DNA from 2 places in the Leucobacter sp. NPDC058333 genome. Region 1 is predicted to be linked to the other one. Evidence: predicted binding sites of a transcription regulator. Region 1 holds the regulator's gene; the other holds the start of a gene.

Region 1 (7,973 bases):
CAGTCTATCGGCCGCGAACAACCGTCAGTCATCCAAACTCGGGCAGCCCTGTTGGTTACTCCCCTGCCGAGCGAGCGCCACCAGGGCCGAGCGCGGTGATGGCTTCGATAACCGCTGTGGTTTCGGCCTCCGTACCCGCGGTGATGCGCAGGTGCCCCGGGATGCTGAGGTTACGAATCAGAATGCCGCGGGCGAAGAGCGCCTCAAACGTGGCTGCCGGATCGGCGAAGCCTCCCACCAACAGGAAGTTCGCGCCAGAGGGGTGCACTACGTAGCCAAGACCCGTGAGGGCCTCAGCGATACGATCGCGCTGCCCGCGAATATCAGCGACCGTGGCGAGCATCGCCTCAGCGTGCCGCAGCGCAGCGGTCGCCGCGGCCTGCGTGAGCGCCGAGAGGTGATACGGCAGACGGACGAGCCGAAGCGCGTCGATGATGGCGGCGTCTGCAGCAAGGTAGCCGAGCCGCACGCCCGCAAATGCAAACGCCTTGCTCATCGTGCGCGACACGAGCAACCTGTGTCGCCCGGGGAGCAGTGCGACAGCACTTTCGTGTTCGGCGTCGAATTCTTGATAGGCCTCGTCGACGATCAATATGCCGTCGAAGGCGTCATAGGCTGCGAGAATCACCTCTGAGTCAAGCGTGGTTCCTGTTGGGTTGTTCGGCCCGCACAGTATGGCAATGTCCGGCTGGTGCTCTCGCAGCGCTTCAACCACCGACTCGGTCGTGAGGACGTAATCATCAGGACGCTCGACGGGAATCCAGTCAGTGTCGGTCCCAGCGGCAAGCAGCGGGTACATCGAATAGGTCGGCGTAAAACTCAGCAGCGACCGCCCAGGCCCCCCGAACGCCTGCAGCACCTGCTGCAGCACCTCGTTCGAGCCGTTCGCCGCCCAAACCTGTTCAGCGGCGAGGCCGTGACCCAGGTACGCCGCAAGGGAGGTGCGAAGCTCCACGAACTCTCGATCGGGGTACCGATTCACTCCCGTGACCGCGTGTGCGAGCGATTGCACGATGTCAATCGCAACCTCTTCAGGAATCGGATGCGTGTTCTCGTTGACGTTCAAGCGCACAGCCACGGTGTCTTGAGGGGCACCGTACGGCTGCTGGCCGACAAGGTTGTCGCGGAGAGGAAGATCGCTCAGGCTGGTCACTTCACCAGTCTAAAGCCGCGACCGGCGAGCCGGAACTGAGCTACACGCCGAGGTCATCTCCGGATACAACGATCGGGTTGTCTGAGTATCGCAGCGGAACCGCGATCGCATCGCCCGCCTGCACTGACGAATCGTTCAGCTGATTCAGCTGCACAATTTCAGTAACGAGATCACGTGGGTCTGCGGCGGGATCAAGGTCGGTCGCGAGCGACCAGAGCGATGAGCCGGGCTGCACCACGACGTACTCGAACTGCTGCCCGTTCGACCCGTGGGCCGAGGCCATCGCTTCGGGCGCAGCGAACGCCGCCACGAGCGCGAGAAGGGCCGCGACCAAGACAGTCGCGAAGGCACCAAACACGATGCGCCCGCGACGAGTCAGGCGGATCGATCCCGTCGACACGGTGATCTCTCGTGAATCCTGACTCAGAACCGCTGATGCGCTCATGATGACTTCCCTTCTGTTCGGATGCCCTCGGATTTCCCACCCGTGCGAACATCTGTTTCGAATATATATACGATGATTCGAAACCGCAAGGGATTAATCGAAGATATGTTTCGATTTTTTTCGCGACACTCGAACACGTGTTTGCCAGTGTTCGAATACCGCGGCTAGGGTTTCGGTCAACGGGATCACTGAATCAGCAACCACCGACATTCATGGATCGCGACAATCCCGCACCGCCTTCGGGCTAGAAAGGACCAGCGATGAGCAATGCAGCTGCGCCCCGATCCACGAAGCCCCTGAGTGAGAAGCAACAGGCGATTCTCGAGTACATCGCCCGTTCGGTGGAAAGCCGCGGCTACCCGCCGAGCATGCGCGAGATCGGCGACGCCGTTGGTCTCTCTTCCCTTTCGAGCGTCACGCACCAGCTCAGTCGCCTGGAGCTCGGCGGCTACATCCGCCGCGACCCGAACCGTCCCCGTGCACTTGAGATCCTGGTCGAGCTCGCGTCGACGGCCAGCGCGATCAGCGACGCCCCCGCACAGCAGCCCGTCGAAGCAGCGTTCGTGCCGCTTGTCGGCCAGATTGCTGCTGGCGTTCCCATCACCGCCGACCAGCAGGTCGAAGAGATTGTGCCACTCCCCCGACAGCTAGTCGGAGACGGCCAGCTGTTTATGCTGCGCGTAGTCGGCGAATCTATGATCGACGCCGCCATCTGCGACGGCGATTTCGTCGTTATCCGCCAGCAGCGAGAGGCAGAGAACGGCGACATCGTCGCCGCAATGCTCGACGGCGAGGCAACCGTAAAGGTGTTCCGTCGGCGAGACGGACACACTTGGTTGCTTCCCCGCAATAGCGCCTTCGAGCCCATCCTCGGTGATCACGCTGAAGTGCTCGGGCGAGTTGTCGCTGTGTTCCGCTCGGTGTAGCGCCCGGCACTCCAGGAAGCCGCGCTCAGACCATCCGTCGAGCGCGGCTTTTTTACGGGACTTGATTTGTTTGATCGCGTCCAACTAGCCTGGGAGCATGATCAGCACCGACGATGCACCTGCAGTGCGAGCCTCCTCGCCGCAGCTCGGACAGCCGCAGCCCCCATCCCGAGTGGAATCCCGATCCGTGGGTTTCGCCCCCGACTTCGTGCCATACGAGCACGGCCTGGCACTGCAGGCCGAGGCCGCAGCACGCCTCGAGGGCGGCTCTCAGCTCGGAACGATCCTGCTGCTCGAACACCTCCCGGTGTACACGGCTGGCAGGCGATCCGATCCAGACGAGTATCCAAGCGACGGCACACCTGTGGTGCCCGTCGATCGCGGCGGGCGCGTCACCTGGCATGGGCCGGGTCAACTCGTGGCCTACCCCATCGTGCGTCTGCGCCCACAGGTGGGCGTTGTCGATCTCGTGCGCGCGCTCGAGGAGACGATCATCGATGTGATGGCCGAGTTCGGCCTCTCCGGTCGACGCGTTGAGGGCCGGTCCGGCGTGTGGGCAGACGCTGCAGACGGCCAGCTCGCCAAGGTCGCGCAGATCGGCCTACACGCCAAGGCAGGAGTAATCACACACGGGCTGGCAATTAACTGCAGCAATGATCCAGCCCCGTTTTTGAACTTCGTGCCGTGTGGCATCAGAGACGCGGGAGTCACCACTTTGAGCGAGATCGCCGGCCGCACCATCACGCCAGCGCAGGTCGCGGAGCCCCTGCAGAGTCGCCTCGAGGCTACTCTCGAAGGGGTCATCGCATGAGCGCGCAGCGCCTCCCCTCAACCGGAACTCGACCGGAGCCGGAGGGCCGCAAACTGCTGCGCATCGAGTCCCGCAACGCTGAGACCCCAATTGAAAAAAAGCCATCGTGGATCAAGACGCGCGCCCGCCTCGGCCCCGAGTACCGCGAAGTGCGCGATCTCGTCGCCAAGGAAGGTCTGCACACGGTATGCCAGGAAGCCGGGTGCCCCAACGTATTCGAGTGCTGGGAAGACCGCGAGGCGACATTCCTCATCGGCGGTTCGATCTGCACCCGTCGCTGTGACTTCTGCATGATCGCCAGCGGCAAGCCGCTTCCGCTCGATCGTGATGAACCGCGCCGAGTTGCCGAGTCGGTGCGCACGATGGGCCTCAAGTACGCGACCATCACCGGCGTGACTCGCGACGATCTCCCCGACACCGGAGCCTGGCTCTACGCCGAGACCATCCGTCAGATCAACGCGTTGAACCCGGGTTCAGGCGTCGAGGTCCTCGCCGACGACCTTGGGGGCCGCCCGGAAGACCTCGCACAAGTCTTCGAGGCAGGACCGCAGGTCTTTGCGCACAATCTCGAAACGGTACCGCGCATTTTCCGCAGCATTCGGCCGGGTTTCCGCTATGAACGGTCCCTCGACGTCATCGCGCTTGCGCGACGCTCCGACATGGTGACCAAGTCAAACCTCATTTTGGGGATGGGCGAGACCCGCACTGAGGTCACCGACACCATGCGAGAGCTTCGCGACTCGGGCTGCGACATCTTGACACTCACGCAGTATCTGCGTCCGTCGACCTTGCACCACCCCATCGACCGCTGGGTGCGACCGGAGGAATTTACGGAGTTGCAACTTGAAGCAGAGGAAATGGGGTTCTCCGGGGTACTCGCTGGCCCGCTCGTGCGATCGTCGTATCGCGCTGGTCGGTTGTGGGCGCAAACAATGCTGGCGCAGGGGCGCCCGATACCCGAGACGCTCGCGCACCTCACGGAACGCTCTGCGAACTCGTTCCCGCAGGCGGTGTAGCTGAGATCGGCGAGCGGCGAGCGAGCACAAGCACCGCTCGCCGCTTCCAGATCGAGCTCAACCTAAGCTCATCCCGAACTCGGTTCAAGCGCATCTCGAGCTGAGCCCGAACACTGCTCAGCGCACCGGATCAGGCGTCAGTAGATTCAGCTCGCGCAGCACCGCCAGTACCTGCTCGTGCCGATTAAAGGTGTACAGGTGCACCGACGGGGCACCTCCCGCCAGCAACTCGCTCGCCAGGGCTACGGTGTGTTCGACGCCGAGTTCGGGCGCATAGCCACCTTCAGCCTCGAGCTCGCGCGCGAGATCCGCGGGGGCTGCCTGGCCAGCGAGAGACGCGACCTTGCGCAGTTGCGCGCTCGTCGCGACCGGCATTAAGCCGGGCAGCACGGGAATAGTCAGCCCTGCCTTCCCCGCATCGTCGACGAACGATAGATAGTCGTCGGCGTGGAAGAAGAGCTGAGTGATTGCGAGGTTCGCCCCCGCCTCCTGCTTGGCGACAAGCCAGTCGAGGTCTTCGGAGCGAGACCGCGAAAGCGGGTGGCCGTTCGGGTACGCGGCTACTGCCGTGCGACCGACGCTCGTGAACGCTGGTCGCTCGGCACGAGCCTCCGAAATAAGCTGCACCAGTTCGAGCGAGCTGAGTGAACCGATGACCCCGGCATCGCTCTCGTCTGTGCCGCGCGGCGGGTCGCCTCGCAGCGCAAGAAAATCATGCACGCCGGCGTCCATGATCGCGTGAATCGCCTCGCGCACGGCCTCGCGAGTCTCACTCACGGTTGTCAGGTGTGCGAGCGGCAACGCATCGGTGTGGTCTCGCAGGTACTTCACGAGATCGAGCGAGGCACCGCGGTTCGAGCCGTTTGCACCGTACGTCACCGAGATGAAGTCTGGGTCAGCCGCCGACAGGTGCTGCACGGCGTGGCCGAGCGCGAGGGCGGCCGCGCCCGATCGCGCCGGAAACACCTCGAAAGAAAAGCGCGCGCGGGTGGCACCGCCGCCCGGAAGCAGGAGTGAATTCACGCGTGCACCTCCCCCGCCGTTCCGGCGGGCGCGCCCGTCTTGCCGAACCCCGCATACGAGACAGGACCAGAAGCCACGCCCGCGAGTTCTTGCTGTGCGAGCCTCGTGCCGCGCACCCGAGCTGCGATCTTGGCGAACGCCACATCACGGGCGAAGTCTGGCGAACCGTGCTTGGGCTTCTCGTCGATCAGATACGGAGAGAATCCACAGTCGTCGGTTGACCCGATGAGCTCCGGCGGAATGAATCGAGCGGCGCGCACGATCTGGTCACGAATCTCCTCCGCTGTCTCAAGTTTCGGGCTCGCGGGGTTGGTCACCCCGATGAGCACGCGCGGCGCCTGATCCGCCGAACGCGAGCGCTGCCGCAGCTGACGCCCGATCAGGCGAGCGACACGATCCGGGTCTTTCTCACTTGCCGCCTGCACGAGAAAGTACCCAGCCTCGATGTGAAACAGCTCCGGGATCAGCCCGGCGTAGTCGACATCGGCGCTGTGCGCGGAGTCGTGATCATTCCCCGGGCATGTGTGCACCCCAACGGCAGCGCGCTGTTCGGGGGTCAACTCGGCGAGCACCCGGTTAATCAGCTCAATAAATCCACCCAGCGCATCTGGGCCTGCCCACGGCGCACGAAGATCGCGTCGCAGCGCGAGGCGACCCTCGGTGAAGTCGATGGTGACGCGCGCCGCCCCAGCGGCAAAGCTGCGACGAATGTCTTCGGCGCACCCAGCGACCACATCGGCGAGAAACTCCTCGCGGCTGTACTCGCCGAGGCCCGCCACAGGCACCATCAACGAGAGCATTGAGGGCGAGATCACCGCTTGCTTCAACGGCAGTGTCGTCAACGGGCGCGCCGCAGTGACATCGTCGGCTGCCCACGCGCGAAACCTGAATGGTCCGCGCGCGAGACTCGGAATGACGCGATGGTGGCCGTCTGCGAAGACCGCGAACACGGGCCCCTCAAGAATCTGACCGTCGTCAAACGAGGTCCCGAGCGGGTAGCTGGAAAAACTCTGTCGCCGCTGTTCGCCGTCACTCACGATGGGCGAGCCGGTCTCGGCGAAACGCGCAAGTGTGTCGCGCACGGCCCGATCCTGCGCCTCGGCGAGTTCATCAGCACCCACGAGGCCCGTCTCCGCGTCAAGCACCGCACGCTGCAGGCTCGCCGGACGCGGCAGGCTCCCCACCGCCTCGGTGGGGAGCTCCGCATCGCGCCACGGCGAGGCGGGGGCTGCCGGTGCAGTCGCCCCCGCCTCGCCGGTACGCGTCTCGCTCACGCGCCCGCGCGAACCGCGCGAGCCGCCTGAACGAGATTCGTGAGGCTGGCCACGGTCTCTTCGTATCCGCGGGTCTTGAGGCCGCAGTCAGGGTTCACCCAGAGCTGCTCGCCGGGAATGCGCGAGGCGGCGATGCGAATCAACTCTTGCTGCTCATCGACGCTCGGCACACGGGGCGAATGAATGTCGTACACACCGGGGCCGATGCCGCGCGAGTAGCCGTGGTCACCGAGCGGTTCGACGACGTCCATGCGGCTGCGCGCTGCTTCGATGCTCGTAACGTCGGCGTCAAGGCCGTCGACCGCGTCGATGATCTCACCAAACTCCGAGTAACAGAGATGAGTGTGAATCTGCACCTCGGGGGCTGCGCCGCTGGTCGCCAGGCGGAATGCGCCAACCGACCAGTCAAGGTAGGCGGGCTGGCGGTCAGCATCGAGCGGCAGCAGCTCGCGCAGCGCGGGCTCGTCAACCTGCACGATGCGGATGCCGGCGTCGACGAGATCATCGATCTCATCGCGAAGCGCCAGGGCGACCTGCGACGCGGTATCTGCGAGGGGCTGATCGTCGCGCACGAACGACCACGCGAGGATCGTGACCGGTCCCGTGAGCATGCCCTTGACCGGGCGATCAGTGAGCGACTGCGCGTAGGCCGACCACGCCACGGTCATCGGAGCCGGTCGCGAGACGTCGCCCCAGAGAATCGAGGGGCGGGTCGCGCGCGTGCCGTACGACTGCACCCAGCCGTTCTCGGTGACCGCGAAGCCGTCAAGCAGCTCTGCAAAGTACTGCACCATGTCGTTGCGCTCGGCTTCGCCGTGCACGAGCACGTCGAGCCCGATCTCCTCCTGGAGTCGAATGACGCGCTCGATTTCTGCACGCAGGAAGCCGTCGTACGCCTCCTGGTCGATCTCGCCCGTGCCAAACGCGGCGCGCGCCTTGCGAATCTCACCGGTCTGCGGAAACGAGCCGATCGTCGTCGTCGCAAGCTGCGGAATATCGAGGGCGCGCTGGGCGGTGCGGCGATCCTCCTCCGCGGCGCGGTCGCGATCACCATCGGAGACCGCGCCGACGCGACTACGTACGGTGTCGATGCGCACCCCGGCTGTCTCGGCACGCGCCGCGAGGATCGCATCGACCTCAGCGAGTTCTGCCTCAATCGCGGCCGCGCCCTCAGCCAGGCCACGCGCGAGTACGGCGACCTGTTCGACCTTCTGATCGGCGAAGGCGAGCCACGACGCGAGCTGAGCGTCGAGCCGCGTTTCGTCGTTCACGTCGTGCGGCACGTGCTGCAGGCTGTTCGAGGTGCCAGCAACGACGGCGATACC
Region 2 (7,973 bases), on a different contig from region 1:
TCGAGCACCTTCCTCGCGTTTGGCGAGTGGTAGTTCTCTGGCGCTGAAGGGTCGTCGCGGGTGAAGTACATCTCAGCCGCTGCGCTTTCGAGGATCGAGAAGGGGACCTCAATTGTCACGGTTGGCTCGGCGTCGATTTCCTCCTGGGTGAAACTACGCGCCACACCACTCGGGTTCTGCCCTTTTTTGCCCTGGCTGTTTTCCATTCATGGCCTCCATTTCGCGTCGGGTGGGTACCCGATCACTACTGAGATGCGCGGCCGCGCGCACCTCGTGTCACGGAACGCGGGACGCACAAACCCTCGAATGCCAGTGGTGTAAGGAGAAGTTCCGGCGAAACGCAGTGGAGCCGGAACAAGCAGCGTCTGCGCTGCGATAGAAGAACTGGGCAAGTACTGCCCGGGGTTATTGCTGCTGTGCAGACACGAGCAGTTGATCTGCGCATGGTGAGGTGTAGCGGGCAAAAGATCGGAGGGGGCTCTTCCCCCTCCTAGTGCGCGGCCGACCCGTTCGATGGGTATGAGTGATCTTCCATCCACCGCCCAGAGCACGCTCCTGCAGTGCTCGTTCTGCCTGTTCACGAACACCGTTATCGAGACCGAAGACGCGCTCTGCAAGAACTGCGGGCTCGACCTCTCCCGAGCGTTGCAAAGGCGAACGCAACCTGAGCCGGAAATGATTGAGCCCGACACCGACGTCGAGCAAGTCGCTGTGGAAGAGCCGCCTCCTGCCGAAACGCTCTCCGAACTGCTCCGCGTCGACGCGGTCGAACCGGAGACTCGGAGCGCTCGGCGCCCGTCACGTGCGCCTTGGATCATCGCCGGATCATTCGGCGTCGCGATCGTCCTCGCGTCTGTCTTCACCTGGCTGGTCGTCACGACCACCCCGATGGCGGTCACTGAAGAAGCGACGCCCCAGACCACGGTGACTCTGAACGGATGGACGAAGACGCCGGCATGGGTGGCTGACGTCGACGCGACAGCGACAGCCGAGAGCGCAGACGGTGCGACACTGCTCACCACGAGCCGCGCGAGTGCGAGCGTCATCGACACCCAGACCGGCGACATCATCGCGACCCAGCCCCTCGGCGATAAGGCCGCGACCGCGTACTGGGTCGGCGACACCGGAGTCGTTGTCGACGGCGACAACCTGCACGTCTGGACCAGCGACACGGACATGCACACGAAGAACGCCGATGGTGAGAGCGACACGGGACACGACAGTGACGCTTGGACAACGGTCGACCTCGATGGGGACGCGTTCACGATCCGCGGCGACATGGCGTTCATCGTCGCGAAGGTGGGCGCGAAGTATGAGCGACTCAACGGCGACGGGACACGCGACACCATTCCGGTCCCCACGAAGGGCGCAGTGCCTGTCGCCGCGACCAACAAGCAGATCGTGTGGGGCACCAACAAAGGTGTCGCCTACGTCACCGATGCGGACGGCATGAAGGGACGCGACATCACGCTCGCTCAACCCAACAAGAGCGCGACCGTGTCGCGCTGGGTTGGCGGCGACGAAAAGCACGTCTATGTCGTGTGGACGAACGACGACAAGGACACGCTAGTCGTCCATTCGCTGAAGTCAGGCGACACGTTCTCCACCAACCCCCTCCCCGCAGCAGAAGACGCGCGGGCGACAGTGACCCGGAACGGGGCGAGTGTCGCCTACGCGAATGTGCTGATCAATGCGACGACAGGTGCCACCACCGAAATCGACCATGCCGTTGTCGCCGCGGTCGGCGACAACTTCCTCGGCGATGACCCGGCCGCTCTCATCGGCGCGGACGGCAAGGCGACTTCATTGAAGGGCGACAAGGTGACCCCTGTCGCGGTGTCCCCGGATGGGTCACTCATCGTGAACACCGGAAAGCAAATCGCAGCCCTCACCCCCAAGGAGCCGGCAGCGAGTGCGCAGGACTAACGATCTTCACCCCGAGGGCGATGACGCGCGGGCACCGCCCCGCGCCGTAACCCCTCACCCATCACCCACATCACACAATGGAGCATCCAGTGAAATCCAAGACCCTCCTTACCGCCGCAGTCGCGGCCGGGATCGTTCTCGCACCTACCGCGGCAATGGCAGCCGAACCCACCGACGAGATCGCCACCGAGCAGACCACCGTCACGCCAGCAGGAAACCCTGATGATTGCGCGCCACTGACGCTCACTCCCCTTGAAACAGCAATCGAGTTGGAGCCGGCCACTGTCGAGCTCGACACGTGCGACGAGACTCCCCTGCCCGTGGCAGACGTCGTCGACGACGCGAACGCCGACGTCGGCGATCCCGTCATCGAACCAGTAGACCCGGTCGATCCCGTCGACCCAATCGATCCCGTCGACCCAACCGATCCGGTTGATCCCACTGATCCGGTGGACCCAACTGATCCCGTCGATCCCACTGATCCTGTCGACCCAACCGATCCCACTGATCCGGTTGACCCGGTCGAGCCCGAGCAGCCCGTGACACCGGAGGTTCCTGTGGAGCCTGACGTGCCAGTGAGCACTGAAGGTGTGGGTGTGTGGCCGGCCTCGAATGGGTGGGGGTCGAGCGTTGAGTACGCGCCTGCAACGCAGCCAACAACACTCGCTACGACAGGAAGCGGCGACTCGGTTGCGCTCTCTGCAACAGCTGTCGCCGTCGCCGCAGCGGGTGGGGTCATCTTCGGACGTCGCCGCATTGGTCAGGCTCTGCGCACCGCGGTGTCTGGTTCTCGAAACGCGACGGAGGTGTAACCCATGTCGAGCCAGACCGTATTCGAAATTAGCCACTCCTGCGGTCACGAGCAAGAGCGAGACTTGTCAGAGACTGCGGCTTCACTCCGCCCCAAGAAGGCAGAGTGGTGGGAAACGCAGATCTGCACGGATTGCCTGCGAGCGACGCCCCGCAAACGCACCATTTCAAAAGAGCTGCGCGCCGAGTGGAACGCGAAGCGCGAAAGCGCCTACGAGGACCAGGAACGCATGAACCTGCCGCCCCTGCAAGGCAGCGAGAAGCAAATCCCCTGGGGCACAGAGGAGCGATTCACGCTGTTGCGTGACGCCTACGAAGAACTGGTGCAATCCGAGCAGCTCAGCGAGGATGAGTTCGATGCGGAGGTGATCGAGCCCGCCCGCCGCATCGACAAGGCACGGTGGTGGATCGACCATAAAGGTTCGTCACTCGCGGATCTCCGCACGGATCTCAAAGATCCTGGCGAACAGTTCTTGGGGTCAGAGAACCCTTTCTGAGCCTGTGAACCCAAAGCGCCCTCTGCCGCCTGGCAGGGGGCGCTTTTACGTGCGGCGCATCGGTCGCCTGGGGACGCGTACGCTGTGGGCATGTGCGGAAGAGTCATCGTCGACTACGACGAGAACATGGATGTTGCCGGGAACACGGAACTCGCCGGATGGATGACGCAGCGACCCGAGGGGTACCAAGCCTCCTGGAATTTGAAACCGACGCAGGATATCCCTGTCGCGTTTACAGATCACAAGAGTGGTGATCATCGGTTTGAGCTGGCGTACTGGTCGCTCGTGCCGATCTGGTCGAAGGAGCTCAAAACGAAGTTCCCAACTTTCAATGCGCGCTCGGAGACGGCCGCGGAGAAAGCGAGCTTCAAAGCATCAGTGAAGAACCGGCGTTGCATCATCCCCGTGTCGGGGTTCTATGAGTGGACTGGTCCGAAATCGAAGCGAACGCCACACGCGATCTTCGGCCCCGCACCGATCATTCCGATGGCTGGCCTGTATTCGTGGTGGCACGAGCCGGACGCAGGGGATGACGAAGGCTGGCACCTCACTGCGACAATCCTTACGCGCGCTTCGGCCGGCGTGATGGAGCCACTGCATGACCGTATGCCGGTGTTCATGTCAGATGAGCTACTGCAGGACTGGCTTGACCCCGAAACGGTGGGTGACAAGTTGCTGATGGAGGCCGTTTCAGAGGGTGCGGTATCGCTCAGTGAGCAACTGCGCGAGTACGAGGTGTTACCGCTGCGGGGCGACGGTCCCGAGCTGATCCTGCCGGCGTAACGCAACTTCAGGCGGTCGCCTCGCAGAGTTCATCCCAGTGCGTCGTGGCACGGCGTGAGAGCATCTCTCGCTTCATGTTCCACACGGGTGCGCCCTGCAAGCCGCCAAGGCCCACACCGATCGCTCGCGGTCCGAGCTTGCTCGTGATCGCGTCGAGCGTTTCCCCGACATGCCTCCCCTCGAACTCTGGTTCGAAGAGCGCGAGGGGTGCCGCGCTGCCCTTGGGTCGAAGCCCTGTGAGCACGACACCTGCACGCACATAGGGCATTCCGTGACGGATGCGTGGCAGGAGCGCGAACGCTGCCTTGCCAATCCCGATCGGGTCATCGGTGGGAGTTGGGATGCCGACAGCGACGTGCGGGTTGTGGGACTCACCTGGTCGGTGCCAGCTTGTCGCAGACCACGCCGAGACAACGCCGGCGACTTGGCCCTGCGCGCGGAGCCGGCTACTGACCCGCTGCGCGTAAATGGAGAGCACTTGCTGCATGTCAGAGACCGTCTGTACGGGGCGTGAGAAGCTGCGGGAGAAGATCAGCTGGTCTTTGTACTCGCGTACCTCTTCGAGCGGGATACAGGAGATTCCGCGCAGCTCGTACACGGTGCGCTCCATCACCACGGAGAACTTCTTACGAATCCACTTCGCGTCCGCGTCGCGCAGCTCTTTCACGGTGTGGATGTTCATTGCGGCCAGGCGTTTACCGGTGCGTGAGGCGATTCCCCAGAGGTCGGTGACGTGGGTGCCTTCCATGATGCGGTCGGTGTGGGTGGGGCTGTAGCTCCCGAGGTGGCAGACACCGCCGAGTGAGAGATCCGCTTTCGCACCCCTGCTCGCGAGCTTTGCGAGGGTCTTTGAGCGTCCAATTCCGACGCGGACGGGAATCCCCGTGCAGCGGAGTACTTCGGCGCGGATCTCGTGCCCGAGAGCGGTGAGCTCGTCGACGGTGCCGCGGAGTTCCACGAAGCTCTCGTCGATCGAGTACACCTCCTGCCAGGCGCAGTAGCGGCCGATGATTTCCATGACGCGGGCAGAGAGCGACCCGTAGAGCTCGTAGTTGCTCGAGCGGGCGATGACGCCGGCGGCTTTGGGGTACCCTTCGAGCTTGAACCACGGGATACCCATTGGGATATCGAGCGCTTTCGCCTCGCGGTTCAGAGCGACGACGCAGCCGTCGTTGTTTGAGAGCACCACGATGGGTTTGCCGTCGAGAGGGGGGTCAAAGACGCGCTCGCAGGATGCGTAGAACGATTCGCAGTCGATGAGCGCGATCTGGCGTTCAGGTACGGAGGACACGGTGCAGACTCCGGGTGACGACTCCCCAGACGCGAAGCTCAGACAGTTCCGCGATCTCGATGTTCGGGTGCTGCGGATTCTCGGCCGAGAGGACCACGGAACCATCTGACATGAGCCGGAGCCGCTTCACGGTCATCTCCCCGTCGACCACGGCCACAACCACGTGGCCGTCTTTGGCTTGGATTGAGCGATCGACAATGAGTTCGTCGCCGTCGAAGATCCCCGCCCGGACAATGCTGTGCCCGCGCGCTCGGATGAGGAACGTGGAGACGCGGTTTGGCATCAAGTGCTCGTTCAGGTCGAGCTCGCTGGTTTGGTAGTCCTGAGCGGGTGATGGAAACCCGCACAGCACTTCAACGTTTGCGACATCGACGAGTGCTGCAGGGGCGTCTGCAGTGAGAGCACGAATGTCCGCGATCTGCATTTCACACCCCACTTATTCGAATCTGTGTTCGAATAAGGATATTACGCTTCCGGGCTGACATTCGGGGCGAGAGCCCATCAGCTTAGGGTGCGTCGTTGCGGCCGCTGCGGCGAAATCGCGCAGTTCAGGTGGGGTGATTGTTCCCGATCGGATATCCAAGGTCATGGCGTGGCGCGTCGGCCGCGCGATCGGCTACTCGCGGTACCAGGCGAGGATCAGGGCATTTGCGGGGATGACCGCTGAGGCTTTGGCCGCTGCCCATTCGTGGTGTTCGTCGCCGACGACTTCAGTGACTGTGAAATTGTTGAGGTCGCGGGCGTGGCGTTCCTGGGTGGGGATCGCTCCGGCTTCTAGTGCGATGAGTGCTCGTGCTCGCATGGGTCCAGGCTAGTTGTTTCGGGCAAACGAAAAGGGGAGGGAGCCGCGCCTGGCTACCTCCCCTTCGCAGGTAGATCTAGTGGGTGATGCCCGGCTGATCCCGTTGCTGGTGGACGTTCTGCATCATTTGATCGTGCTGCTGTTGGTGCGCCTGATTGGCAGCCGCCAGTGCGGAACTGTGTTCCTGGTATCGAGCCTGCGCCCACCCGTCGATCTCGTTGACGAGCTGGTTAATGCCGCTGGCATTGACTTCGCCGCCGCCTGTTTGAACCCAGAACGCTGCGCCGTCGACTGTGGCGTATTTCTCCGCGCGCCAGCTCCAACTATTGGGGATGCGGTCAGCGTCCAATGAGTCGGTTCCGATGTACTGCTCGGTCATGACCAGCCGTTGATTACCGTCCGCGTTGTGAAACACGAAGTGCCCAACTCCGAAGGCGTCTGGGTCTTGGTCCGAGTATTCGATTGCGGCACCAAAATCGGTAGCGATGACGGCCATTTCGGCGCTGAGGTACTGCATGGCCGCTTCGCGCTCGTGCCTCTGGCTGCTGGTCTCGATCGTGAGCTTGACGTCCTGGTGTTCGTCGACGCGCATGATGTAGCTGCCGTCTTCGTTTTTCTGTATCCAGGCGGTGAAGATGGTGTTGCTCTCCGGGTCGTCGAAGTCGACTCGACCGTAGTTGTCGCCATTCATCTGGGTAGTGGCAGTTTCGGAATACGTGGTGTCGTCGTCCGGATACTCGCCCTCTTCGGGGTCGCCGGTGCCGAGCCGAGACGGGAGTCCGTATTCCTGGGTGAGGGCCTCGATTTCGGCGTAGAGCCTCGCCGCGTACTCGCGTTGGGAGTCGCCGGGAATATCGCCGTCTTCCAAGCGGAAGGCGTTCTCTTGAGCCCATTCCGCCTTGCCCGTGAGCTCTGAGATTTTCTCTTCAACCTCTTTAATACTCATCGAAGGTGATGAAGTGTTTTGGGCAGGTGCAGGGGTCGCGGGGTCCTGTACCCAAATCTTGGGTTCGAGTCGCAATCCGGTGTCGTAGGGCGTTTTGTTCTCGGGCATGGTGGTGTTCTCCGTTTCGTTATCGGGTGGTGCAGTGTCCCCAGAGCCCGATGTGAGCGTCGCGCGCTGCGGCCTCTGCAGCGCGGAAGTCATCGTGTCCGGCATAGGGGGTGTTGTAGGTGTATTCGTGCCCGGCTCCCTGCTCGAGGAGCAGCTGCGCGATATTGCCTGAGTCGGTGTGGATGTGACGGAGGAGTCGCCCGTATTTGTCGGTGTCTCCTTGGCTGGGGTCGGTGACGAGCTCGACCTTCTGGCCGTCGACGAGGTTGCTGAGCGCGGTGCGGGCGTCTTGGGCGTAGCATTCGTCGGCCACTCCCCCGCGTCCGATTTCTGGGGTGTTGATGCCGATGATGCGGACGCGGTTCTTGGTGCCGTTCTCGTCGATGGTGTTGATGGTGTCGCCGTCGACCACGGCGATCACCTGTTGCGGGGAGGATGTGCCCGGTTCAGGGGCCTGCGCGTCAGTGTCGACCTGGGTTGCGTTCTGTACTGCGAAGATAGTGGCAACTGTGGCGATCGCAACAGTCACGGCGAGCTTGGTGAGGCGGGTCGCGGTGCGCTTTTTCATGCGTCTTCCTGTTCATTGTTGAGGTCTGCGATCTTGTCGGGACGAAAGCCCGACCAGTGACCCTGGTCGGTGACCACGACGGGAGCCTGCAGATATCCCAGCTCTTTGACGGTTTTGAGAGCGAGCGGGGCCGTCGAAAGGTCCACGACGTCGTAGTCGATTCCCTTGCTGTCGAGAGCTCGGTAGGTCGCGGTGCACTGGACGCAGCGGGGCTGCGAGTAGACAATGATGGTGTTCATGGT

The links. Region 1 encodes LexA, which represses DNA repair genes until DNA is damaged. Its sites were predicted from a motif close to TCGAACANNTGTTCGA; they were not measured.
Region 2: the regulator LexA is predicted to act here: its motif matches at 5,748-5,763, upstream of ACFWHR_RS12245 (LexA family protein).

Annotation. Positions count from the first base shown of each region.
Region 1 covers NZ_JBHXHV010000001.1:1,363,113-1,371,085, reverse strand. Annotated here, with positions in the region: gene ACFWHR_RS06440 (histidinol-phosphate transaminase) at 56-1,153, opposite strand; gene ACFWHR_RS06435 (LysM peptidoglycan-binding domain-containing protein) at 1,194-1,598, opposite strand; gene lexA (transcriptional repressor LexA) at 1,859-2,524, shown strand; gene lipB (lipoyl(octanoyl) transferase LipB) at 2,622-3,335, shown strand; gene lipA (lipoyl synthase) at 3,332-4,351, shown strand; gene ACFWHR_RS06415 (methylenetetrahydrofolate reductase) at 4,469-5,374, opposite strand; gene ACFWHR_RS06410 (hypothetical protein) at 5,371-6,648, opposite strand; gene metE (5-methyltetrahydropteroyltriglutamate--homocysteine S-methyltransferase) at 6,645-7,973, opposite strand, start outside.
Region 2 covers NZ_JBHXHV010000003.1:367,792-375,764, forward strand. Annotated here, with positions in the region: gene ACFWHR_RS12215 (hypothetical protein) at 1-206, opposite strand, end outside; gene ACFWHR_RS12220 (hypothetical protein) at 520-1,926, shown strand; gene ACFWHR_RS12225 (hypothetical protein) at 2,016-2,738, shown strand; gene ACFWHR_RS12230 (hypothetical protein) at 2,742-3,233, shown strand; gene ACFWHR_RS12235 (SOS response-associated peptidase) at 3,324-4,016, shown strand; gene ACFWHR_RS12240 (Y-family DNA polymerase) at 4,024-5,307, opposite strand; gene ACFWHR_RS12245 (LexA family protein) at 5,291-5,731, opposite strand; gene ACFWHR_RS12250 (hypothetical protein) at 5,924-6,109, opposite strand; gene ACFWHR_RS12255 (hypothetical protein) at 6,186-7,163, opposite strand; gene ACFWHR_RS12260 (thermonuclease family protein) at 7,183-7,731, opposite strand; gene nrdH (glutaredoxin-like protein NrdH) at 7,728-7,970, opposite strand.